3 regions of the Faecalibacterium sp. Marseille-Q4137 genome follow, and region 3 is predicted to be linked to each of the others. Evidence: a T-box and tRNA genes for the amino acid it is inferred to sense, from the RefSeq annotation. Region 3 holds a T-box; the other regions hold tRNA genes.

Region 1 (3,272 bases), on a different contig from region 3:
ATCTCTTGCACGATGGGAGCCGTCTCCGGGTCGATATGGTACAGCCTGTCCTCCTTGCCAATGGTGAAGCCCAGCGGCACCACACCGCCGTTGTACTTGCACTGGAGGGCGTTTTCGCGCTCACCGCGCGCCACTTTCAGGGCGAGTTCGGCGGAATAGTATTCCGCCATGCCAATCAGCATACTCTCCACCATAATGCCTTCAGGCCCCTGCGAGATGGGTTCCATGACAGACACCAGATGGACACCGTTCTTTTCCAGCTGGTACTTGTAGTTCACGGCATCGAATCGGTTCCGGGCAAAGCGGTCCAGCTTCCAGACCAGAACTACGTCGAAGATTTTCTTTCCGCTGTCCTTGATCATCCGCTGAAAGTCTGGGCGGTCATCCGTTTTGGCAGAGTAGGCACGGTCAATGTAGGTGCCGACCACGGTGATGCCGTTCTTCTCGGCGTAGTCCTTGCAGTCGCGCAGCTGTCCCTCAATGGACGCTTCACGCTGGCTGTCGGATGAATAGCGGGCGTAGATCACGGCGGTCATGGTTGCACCTCCTTGGCGCGTATTCGACTTGCCTTTATCGTATCGGGTCAAGCGCAGCTTGTCAACAATCTGCGAGCAGATTGAAATGTGAAAATTGCGAAACGCAGCGAAAAAGGTGAGAGCAAGAATCGTCCCGTGGCCACAAATTTTCAATTCTTGAAAATTCTTGCCACTTTGGGACAGCTTCTTGTTGGGGCGTGCCTGCCCCAAACCCTGCTGGAACGAGTACGGCAAACTGGAATTTATAGTCCTCTCAAAACCAATTTGCTTTTTCTTCTCGAAATACGGGAATATCACTATCTCGATATGGATTGTAATTATGAAGATTGCAACCAAACTCTTTTAATGATTTTATTTTGTTATCCTGTGTCCATACAATTAAAGATATTCCGTCAAATTCTTCAACATTTCCATTATTCATTTTGCTTTTAAAATACCACTCCACGATTGTTTGATTGCCTTGATGAAAAAATTGCTTAATCTCCCAGACAAGAACACTTCCGCGTGTATTCCATTCGTCAAACCAGTGCTTTACCGTTTTGCGGTTTTCATATTTAGGACTCCAACTCTCAGTATATACAACATCATCTGTAAAAATATTGTCAATTCCTAAATCTGCTTTCTTAATCCACATATCAAACCATAATCGGATAATTTTTTCTCTCTCGTTCATAAAGTACCTCCATAACTTCCGATTTACTGGGCTAAGCCGAGTATACCACACTCCACCATGAAAGAACACCCCGATATAGTGAAATTTTGCCATTTTTCTGCGTACGTGCGTACACGATCCGCAGGGATTCTAAGGGGCTTGACCCCTTAGCACACGGACTTTGGAACAAAGTCTAGTGTGTTACACCTTGCCAGAGGTGTACAGGCTCCCGGTACGCACGTACGCAGCAATTGCCATCAATGCGCCATATAGATGGCGATCAAGTTCGCACAAAGCGACCTTGATCCCGCAAAACAAAAGGCAGGATACCACCGTCATAGTGATACCCTGCCTTTGCTCGTTTAATGCTCTGTGTAGTCCTTCCGCAGAACTTCCGATAAACAAAAAACGTACCCAAACCCTTTCTCATAGAGAATCGGGTTCGAGTACGAACTGTATGGTGGAGAATTAGGGACTCGAACCCCAGACCCCCTGCGTGTGATGCAGGTGCTCTAACCAGCTGAGCTAATCCTCCGAATCGGAACAAGAGAATTATACCACAACCGAAGTGGATTGGCAAGCCCTAATTTTGATTTTTTCGCAATTTTTTCCCACTGCGAGGCAGTTGCTCTTTTGCGCAAAATAGTGTATACTGAAATTGCGCATTCCAGCGCAAAAAGAGAGGTTTTTTCAATGCTGACACTTCGTGGGATCATTACCATTCTGGTGCTGGCAGGGCTGTTTGCCCTGGCAGTGGTCTGGATTTCCAAGCAGGGCGGCTGGAAAGGCGAAGGCTGCGGCGGCAACTGCGCCTCCTGCCACCAGCACTGCGATACTCCGGAAAAGAAAAAGCACTGACTGCAATGCCCCCGGATGGCTGTCCGGGGGCATTTTGCGTCACAGGGCACCGTAGCGGGCGGCAAAGACAGCTACAGTGCTCAGCAGATCGAGCTGGGCTTTCTGGTAGGTGGTGCGTCCGATGCAGAGCCGCTCCAGCACATCCTCCTCCTTGCGGCGCTCCAGGTAGCGCAGCTGGAGCAGGCCTGCACGGATGGGGTCGGCGGTGCGGTAATACTCCTGCGTCTGCTGGATGGCCCGGGCCCAGCCCCAATTGGCCGGGCTGCGGGCCCACTGGCGGGTACCGTAGTTCTGCAGGGCCTCCCGGGTCTTTCTGCGCTGTTCAGCGGTCATCACGCCGCCCCCTTTCTTTGGCACATCCGGGTGCCCGGGCCAAAGAAGCAGGCATCCCGCTGTTCCATGGTCAGCCCCAGCATGGCAGAAAGACGGTCGGCTTCGCTGACTTTGAAATCGCTCTCGTCGTTCAGCTTCTGATGCAGGGCGCTGCTGCTGATGCCCAGCACCCGTGCCACATGGCCCAGCTTGAGGCCCTGGCTTTCAATGTAGGCGCGGATCTGTGTGGTATTTGTCATCAAAGGTTCTCCTTTCATCTGGATCTCTGCGTGTCGTTTCACAATCTTTGGTTGTATTATAGTTCGACGTTGATTTTTTGTCAACTATTTTACCAAAATCGCGCGAAAATCGTTGATTTTTAAGAACTTTTCTGATATACTCACGGCAGAACATTCTTTTTCAAGAAAAGCGAGGTCTCTGCCATGTCAGAACTTTCCCGCCGTATCTTACAGCGTCGGCTCGAGCTGGGGCTCTCTCAGGAAGAGCTTGCCCAGCGGATGGGCTACCGCTCCAAATCCTCCATCACCAAGCTGGAAAAAGGGGTCAACGACATCCCGCAGTCCAAGGTGGAGGAGTTTGCCGCTGCATTGGAGACCACACCCGCATGGCTGATGGGGCTGGAAAACACTGCGTTTGTCCCGCCGGGGTTTGAGCCCCTGCCCGAAATGGTGCGGGTGCCGCTGGTGGGCAGCATTGCCTGCGGCTCCCCCATCACCGCCGAACAGAACATCGAATGCTACATCGGTGTTCCTGCCGCATGGCACGCCGACTTTGCCCTGACCTGCCACGGCAGCAGCATGGCCCCCACCATCTGCGATGGTGACATCGTCTGCATCCGCTGCCAGCCCGAGGTGGAGCAGGGCGAGATCGCCGCCGTGCGGATCGGCGACGAG
Region 2 (3,272 bases), on a different contig from region 3:
TCCACCTGCCGGGACAGGCGGTGGATCTCATCAATGAAGAGCACGTCGCCCTCCTGCAGATTGGTCAGCAGGGCGGCAAGGTCGCCGGGCTTCTCAATGGCAGGGCCGCTGGTGATGCGGATCTGCACCCCCATCTCGTTGGCGATGATGCCCGCCAGCGTGGTCTTGCCCAGGCCCGGGGGGCCATAGAGCAGGATGTGATCCATGGGCTCGCCGCGCCGCTTGGCGGCTTCCAGATAGATTTTCAGGTTCTGCTTGACCTTGTCCTGTCCGATGTAGTCCTCCAGATGCTGCGGACGGAGACTGTTTTCCTCGTTGTCCGCCGCCGTTAAGCTGGGCTGCATCATTTTTGCGCCATAGAGCGCGGTTTCGTCCTGCATGGATTACCTCCTGCCTGCCATGCCCCGCAGGGCCAGCTTGATGATCTCTTCCACGGGAAGGCTTGCGTCGATCTTGGAAATGGCCAGGGCTGCTTCGCTCTGGCTGTACCCCAGCGACACCAGCGCCGCAATGGCCTGCCCGGCTCCCTGTGCGGCGGGGGCGGCAGTGGCCGCGCCCACATCCTCGAGGTTGATGCCATCCACAAAGCCCTTTGCCACCTTATCCTTCAGCTCCAGCACGATGCGCTGGGCCAGCTTGGGGCCTACGCCGGATGCCGCCTTGAAGGCCTTGTGGTCGCCCGCCGAGATTGCCAGCGCCACCCGGTCAGGCTCCATGACGCTGAGAATGGCAAGGCCCACCTTGGGGCCCACACCGGAAACGGCAGTCAGCAGCTCAAAGCAGCTCTGCTGCTCCTCAGTGGCAAAGCCGTACAGGCTGATGTCATTTTCGGTCACGCTCATCACGGTGTAAAGGGTGGCTTCCCGGCCCACCCCGGGCAGTGCGCCCGCAACGCTGGTCGGGCACTGTACATAGTAGCCCACCCCGCCGCAGCTCACCACCACAGCGTTCAGGGTCTTTTTGATGATTTTTCCGGATAGACTGTAAATCATAGTTTTCCTCCAGCAGCCTTCCCCTCTCAGTCTCGCATTCGCTCGCCAGCTCCCCCAAAGGGGGAGCCAAAGCATCGAATTGGGCGGCTGCTACTATACCAAAAGCCGCGATTGCCTCTCCCTTCGGGAGAGGTGGCAATGCGCAGCATTGACGGAGAGGGCTCAGATCGGCCCAACGCCCCTTCTTGCAAAGCGGTTCAGCTGGTTGCCGTTGGTATGGCAAAAGGTGATGGCCATGGCCAGTGCATCGGCGGTATCATCGGGCTTGGGCACAGCAGGCAGATGCAGCAGGATGCGGGTCATCTCCTGCACCTGCTTTTTCACGGCCTTGCCGTAGCCGGTAACAGCCTGTTTCACCTGCATGGGGGTGTACTCGTAGATGGGGATGCCCGCCTGCGCCGCCGCCAGCAGGATGACCCCGCGGGCCTCGGCCACGCCGATCACGGTGGTCTGGTTGTGCTGGTAGAACAGCTTTTCGATGGCAAGCACCTCGGGCTGTGTCCGCTCAATGACCTCCCGGATGCCGGTGTAGACCTCGTCCAGCCGCTGCTCAAACGGCACCCCGGCATCGGTGCACACAGCCCCGAAATCCACCGGTGCAAACCGGTTGCCCGCATAGTCCAAAACGCCCCAGCCCACGATGGCGTAACCCGGGTCGATGCCCAAAACTCTCATTCTGCGATACCTTTCCTATTATAATCAATGTATTATACCACAAACCGGCGTTCAGGGCAACGGAAACGCCTTGAGTCGGTTTACAAAATGTGCGCTGGGCGGCTGATTTTCCATCCACAGTAAACCAGGCATCAAAAAGTTTGCAGAATTTTCAAAAAAGGGCTTGCTTTTTGCCCGGCGGTATGATATCATAATCAAGCTGATTGCGGCACAAACAGAATATGGACGGTTAGCTCAGCTGGTAGAGCATCTGCTTGACGTGCAGGAGGTCACAGGTTCGAGTCCTGTACCGTCCACCAAACAGTTCGTACTCGAACCCGATTCTTTATGAGAAAGGGTTCGGGTACGTTTTTTGTTTATCGGAGGTTCTGCGGAAGGACTACTCGGAACGGTAAACGAGCAAAGGCAGGGTATCATCGTGGTGATGGTATCCTGCCTTTTGTTTTGCGGGATCAAGGTCGCTTTGTGCGAACTTGATCGTCCCCCTATATGGCGCGTTTGGGGGTAATCGCTGCGTACGTCCGTACATGGCCGGTACGCACGTACGCAGAAAAAAGGGAAAGTTCTGACATATAGGGGTGTTCTTTCAGCTGGTAGTATGGTATACTCGGCTCAACAAATCGGAAGTTAACGGTATGTAAAAGACCTTTGACACACGGAAAACACAGATGTCAATGTCCTTTGATTGCGAAAATACAATCTTTTGATTAGTATGAGTATGCAAGGAGGTGAAGAGATGGAACTCGGAAAGCAAATAAAAAAATATCGCCAAGAGTTACAACTGTCTCAAGAGGAGTTAGCCGATCATGTTTATGTTTCAAGGCAAACAATCTCAAATTGGGAAAATGACAAAAGCTATCCAGATGTAACCAGCTTGGTATTACTGAGTGAAATCTTTCAAATCTCACTTGATAAACTAATCAAAGGAGATATTGATACTATGAAAGAAGTAATCAAACAAGAGGAAATCAAAAAACTCAATCACTATGGCGCAATCTATACGGTTTTTCTCGTTATTGCTGTTATTTCGGCAGCTCCGTTATTTTACATTGGTAATAAATGGGCATTGATCCTTTGGTGTGTCATTGCTTTAGCTGCCATGTATTTTGCAGCAAAGGTTGAACGAATAAAAAAGGACAATGATGTTCAAACATATAAAGAAATCGTAGCATTTTGTGAAGGTAAAAGGCTGGATGAAATCCAGAGCGCCAGAGAATACGGCAAACGTCCTTATCAAAAGGTTTTATGGTTTATCGGAAGTGCTGCAGTAGGAGCAATCGTTAGTTATGTATTGAGTCTTTTGCTGCAATCATTTTGATAACGACACTCAATAAATCTTATAATTTGGAAAGGAATGTATAATGAAAAATAAAAAAGATGATAAGCCTCACTATTTACCGACTTTTATGAGCATAGGAATTTCTATCGGTGCGGCTATTGGTGTAGTAACCAACAATATTCCACTCTATATGCTTGTCGGTTTAGCGCTTGGTGTAGGCATAGGGTCTGCTCTCGATGGTCAAAATCGAAATAGGGAAAGTGATGAATCTCAAAAGGATAACGAAGAATAATCAACCAACTAAATTCCCGTTTGTCGTAACCTCA
Region 3 (3,272 bases):
TCGGGCACGAACTTGATCTCGCCCTTCTCCACGCTCTCGATGGCGGGCTTTGCCAGCGGCTCCATCTTGACGAACCACTGCTTGGAGACCATGGGCTCGATGGTGGAGTGGCAGCGGTAGCAGGTGCCGACCTCGTGCTTCAGGGGCTCGATCTCCTTCAGGAAGCCGCCCTCCTTCAGGTCTGCCAGAATGGCCTTACGGGCCTCGAGGGTGGTCATGCCGGCGTACTTGCCGCAGTCCAGCACCTCGGGCTCGTTCACGGTGTTCTTGCCTGCGGCAAACAGTGCATCGGCAGCGGCCTTATCGGCAGCACCGGTCATGTGGCCGTCGTAGGTAAACACCCGGACGATGGGCAGATCATGGCGCAGACCCACTTCAAAGTCGTTGGGGTCGTGGGCGGGGGTGATCTTGACGACACCGGTGCCCTTGGTCATATCAGCGTGCTCGTCGCAGACGATGGGGATCTCCTTGTTCAGCAGGGGCAGGACAACATGACAGCCGTGGAGGTGGGCATAGCGGGGGTCCTCGCCGTTGATGGCAACAGCGGTATCACCCAGCATGGTCTCGGGGCGGGTGGTTGCCAGCTCCAGCATCTCACCAGTCTCCTTGACCGGGTAGAGCAGGTGCCAGAAATTGCCGTCCTTTTCCTCGTACTCCACCTCAGCATCCGAGATGGAGGTGTTGCAGTGGGGGCACCAGTTGACCATCCGGTTGCCGCGGTAGATCAGGCCCTTGTCGTACAGGCGCACGAACACTTCCTTGACGGCATCCGAGCAGCCCTCGTCCATGGTAAAGCGCTCCCGCTGCCAGTCACAGCTGGTGCCCAGCTTTTTCAGCTGGCTGACGATGCGGTTGCCGTACTTGGTCTTCCAGTCCCAGGCGCGCTCCAGGAAACCGCCGCGGCCCACCATCTCCTTGGTCAGGCCCTCGGCACGCATGGCCTCCACGACCTTGGCCTCGGTGGCGATGGATGCGTGGTCGGTGCCGGGCACCCACAGGGCGGCATAGCCCTGCATCCGCTTGGTGCGGATGAGCACATCCTGCATGGTGTTATCCAGCGCATGGCCCATGTGGAGCTGGCCGGTCACGTTCGGAGGGGGCATAACGATGGTGTAAGGCTTCTTGTCGGGGTCCGCTTCCGTGTGGAAGTAGCCGCCGTCCTGCCAGAACTGGTAGATGCGGTCTTCCACCTGGCTGGGATCGTACTGTTTTGCGAGTTCTTTCATTGTATCCTCCCAAAAATGTGATGAGTGGGACGAAAAAAGCCGCCCCACGGAACGTTCCATGGGACGGCTGTAAACTACATACCGCGGTACCACCCAAATTGCACCGGCTGCAAACACAGCCCGTGCCCCTTGATGCCCCGGTAACGTGGGGCAGCTCCGAGGGCGGCTACTGGCTTCACCGCCCCTGCTCAAAAGCGACAGTGCGCGGCGCTTACCTGCCGGGCTCTCACCTGCCCCCGGCTCTCTGCAAGGCGGTTTGCCGCGCACACTCTTTCTCGTTGCATTTATACAAAGAATATAACGTTTTTTTGGCGTTTTGTCAATATGCTCCGAGAACTTCCTGCTTCAATCTGCCGATCAGCCGCTCCATCAGGGCCACCCGGTTGAAGGGGGTCATCAGGTAGAGGCCGTCCGCATACGGCAGGGCGGCCTTTGCCATTTCCAGCGAGATGGCAAGACCCAGCTCCTCGCCCTGGGCACGGTCAAGCCCGGCAAACTTTTCAATGATCCAGTCCTCCACATGGATGCCGTTGATCTCGTTCTCCATGAAGATGGCGTTGCGCTGGCTGACCACCGGCATGATACCGGCCAGGATCTTTGCATCGGCCCCCAGCGTCTCCCGGGACTTTTTCAGGTTTTCCACCGCCTGTGCCGAGAGCACCGGCTGGGTCAGAAAGCCGCTCATGCCGTTTTCCAGCTTCTCCTTTGCCCGGCGCAGCTCCACATCAAAGTTGCGGGCGTTCAGATTCAGGGCACCGAACACGGTCATGGGGCCGGGCATCTCCCGGCCTTCCCCTGCCAGCGAGACGATGTATTGGGCCAGCTTGCGGGAGTTGAACTGGTAAACGTTCTTCACCTCGTCCCGCTCTGCCGTGGGGATGGGATCACCGGTGATGGCCAGCACCTCCCGCACGCCCTCGGCGTACAGGCCCAGCAGCAGGGCCTTGGTGGCGTTCAGGTTGCGGTCGCGGCAGGTCATGTGAGGCAGGGTGCACAGCCCCAGCTCCCGGTGGACCCGGCAGGCCACCAGAGAGGAATCCATCCGGGCCTGTGCAATGGGGCAGTCGGCAATGGTCAGCAGGTCAGCGCCCGCCGCCTGCAGCTTTTTTGCCCCTTCCAGATAACCGGTCAGGTCCGCAGTGCGGGGAGAATCCAGCTCAATGGCAATGACCTTTTCCCCTGCGTTCAGCTTGCGCAGGAAAGCGTCCTCATTTTCCACAGTCTGTTCCTTCACGGTGGAAAACTCTTCTGCCGGAGCCGTTTTTTTCACCACGGGCAGGCTGTCCAGCTCCGCCCGCAGTGCGGCAATGTGGGCAGGGGTGGTGCCGCAGCAGCCGCCCAGGATCTGAACCGTGCCCTCGGCGGCCAGACGGCCCAGCTCCCTTGCAAAGTACTCCGGCCTGCCCTGATACTTCACCTGCGTCCGGGTGACAACGGGATAACCCGCGTTGGGCATGACCGACAGGGGCAGCGTGCCCCCCAGCTGCTTTGCCAGTGTGCGCATGGCACCGGGTGCCGACACGCAGTTCAGGCCCACGGCATCCACGATGCCACTTTCCTGCATCCGCCGGGCAAGGTCTTTGCAGTACATGCCCTCCCGGGTGTAACCGTCGGGCAGGACCGCAAAGGACACCAGCACAAAGGCATCCGGCACTTCCGCCTTGATGGCCCCCACGGCATCCAGAAGGCCCGCATCGGAGCTCAGGGTCTCGAACAGGAAATTCCTGGCTCCCAGCGCCGCGAACTGCTTTGCCACAGCCGTATATACCTGCCCCGCCGGAACTGCCTCGGTATCCGGAGCCGGGCCAAGGTCGGCAAAAACAGCAGCACCCGTCTCCCCTGCGGCCTGCACAGCCAGCTGCCAGCCTGCCTGCGCCAGCTGTTCCCAGCCGGGCGTGTGTGCCGCCGCCAGCCGGGGCAGGCTGAAGGTATTCGTCTTGACGGCATCAGCCCCTGCCGCCAGATACTCCCGGTGGACAGCCAGCACCCCCGCCGGGTCGGTCAGGTTGGCCTGCTCGCACTCCACCCCGGGAGCCGCCTTATAAT

What was found. A T-box is a leader RNA that pairs with one kind of tRNA and senses whether it is charged. The one in region 3 lies ahead of J3353_RS10200 (valine--tRNA ligase), so its partner is inferred to be a tRNA-Val.
Region 1: it encodes a tRNA-Val, which carries the amino acid that the T-box ahead of J3353_RS10200 (valine--tRNA ligase) is inferred to sense. The anticodon was not compared.
Region 2: it encodes a tRNA-Val, which carries the amino acid that the T-box ahead of J3353_RS10200 (valine--tRNA ligase) is inferred to sense. The anticodon was not compared.

The regions. Positions count from the first base shown of each region.
Region 1 is NZ_JAFREK010000015.1:35,163-38,434, reverse strand. Features, by position in the region: gene J3353_RS07900 (recombinase family protein) at 1-536, opposite strand, end outside; gene J3353_RS07895 (nuclear transport factor 2 family protein) at 790-1,209, opposite strand; tRNA gene J3353_RS07890 (tRNA-Val) at 1,647-1,723, opposite strand; gene J3353_RS07885 (FeoB-associated Cys-rich membrane protein) at 1,882-2,046, shown strand; gene J3353_RS07880 (hypothetical protein) at 2,086-2,379, opposite strand; gene J3353_RS07875 (helix-turn-helix transcriptional regulator) at 2,379-2,618, opposite strand; gene J3353_RS07870 (LexA family transcriptional regulator) at 2,802-3,272, shown strand, end outside.
Region 2 is NZ_JAFREK010000042.1:20,392-23,663, forward strand. Features, by position in the region: gene ruvB (Holliday junction branch migration DNA helicase RuvB) at 1-380, opposite strand, end outside; gene ruvA (Holliday junction branch migration protein RuvA) at 384-992, opposite strand; gene ruvC (crossover junction endodeoxyribonuclease RuvC) at 1,155-1,667, opposite strand; tRNA gene J3353_RS13460 (tRNA-Val) at 1,891-1,966, shown strand; gene J3353_RS13465 (helix-turn-helix domain-containing protein) at 2,404-2,985, shown strand; gene J3353_RS13470 (AtpZ/AtpI family protein) at 3,029-3,238, shown strand.
Region 3 is NZ_JAFREK010000023.1:5,198-8,469, forward strand. Features, by position in the region: gene J3353_RS10200 (valine--tRNA ligase) at 1-1,226, opposite strand, end outside; T-box leader at 1,283-1,514, opposite strand; gene J3353_RS10205 (bifunctional homocysteine S-methyltransferase/methylenetetrahydrofolate reductase) at 1,546-3,272, opposite strand, start outside.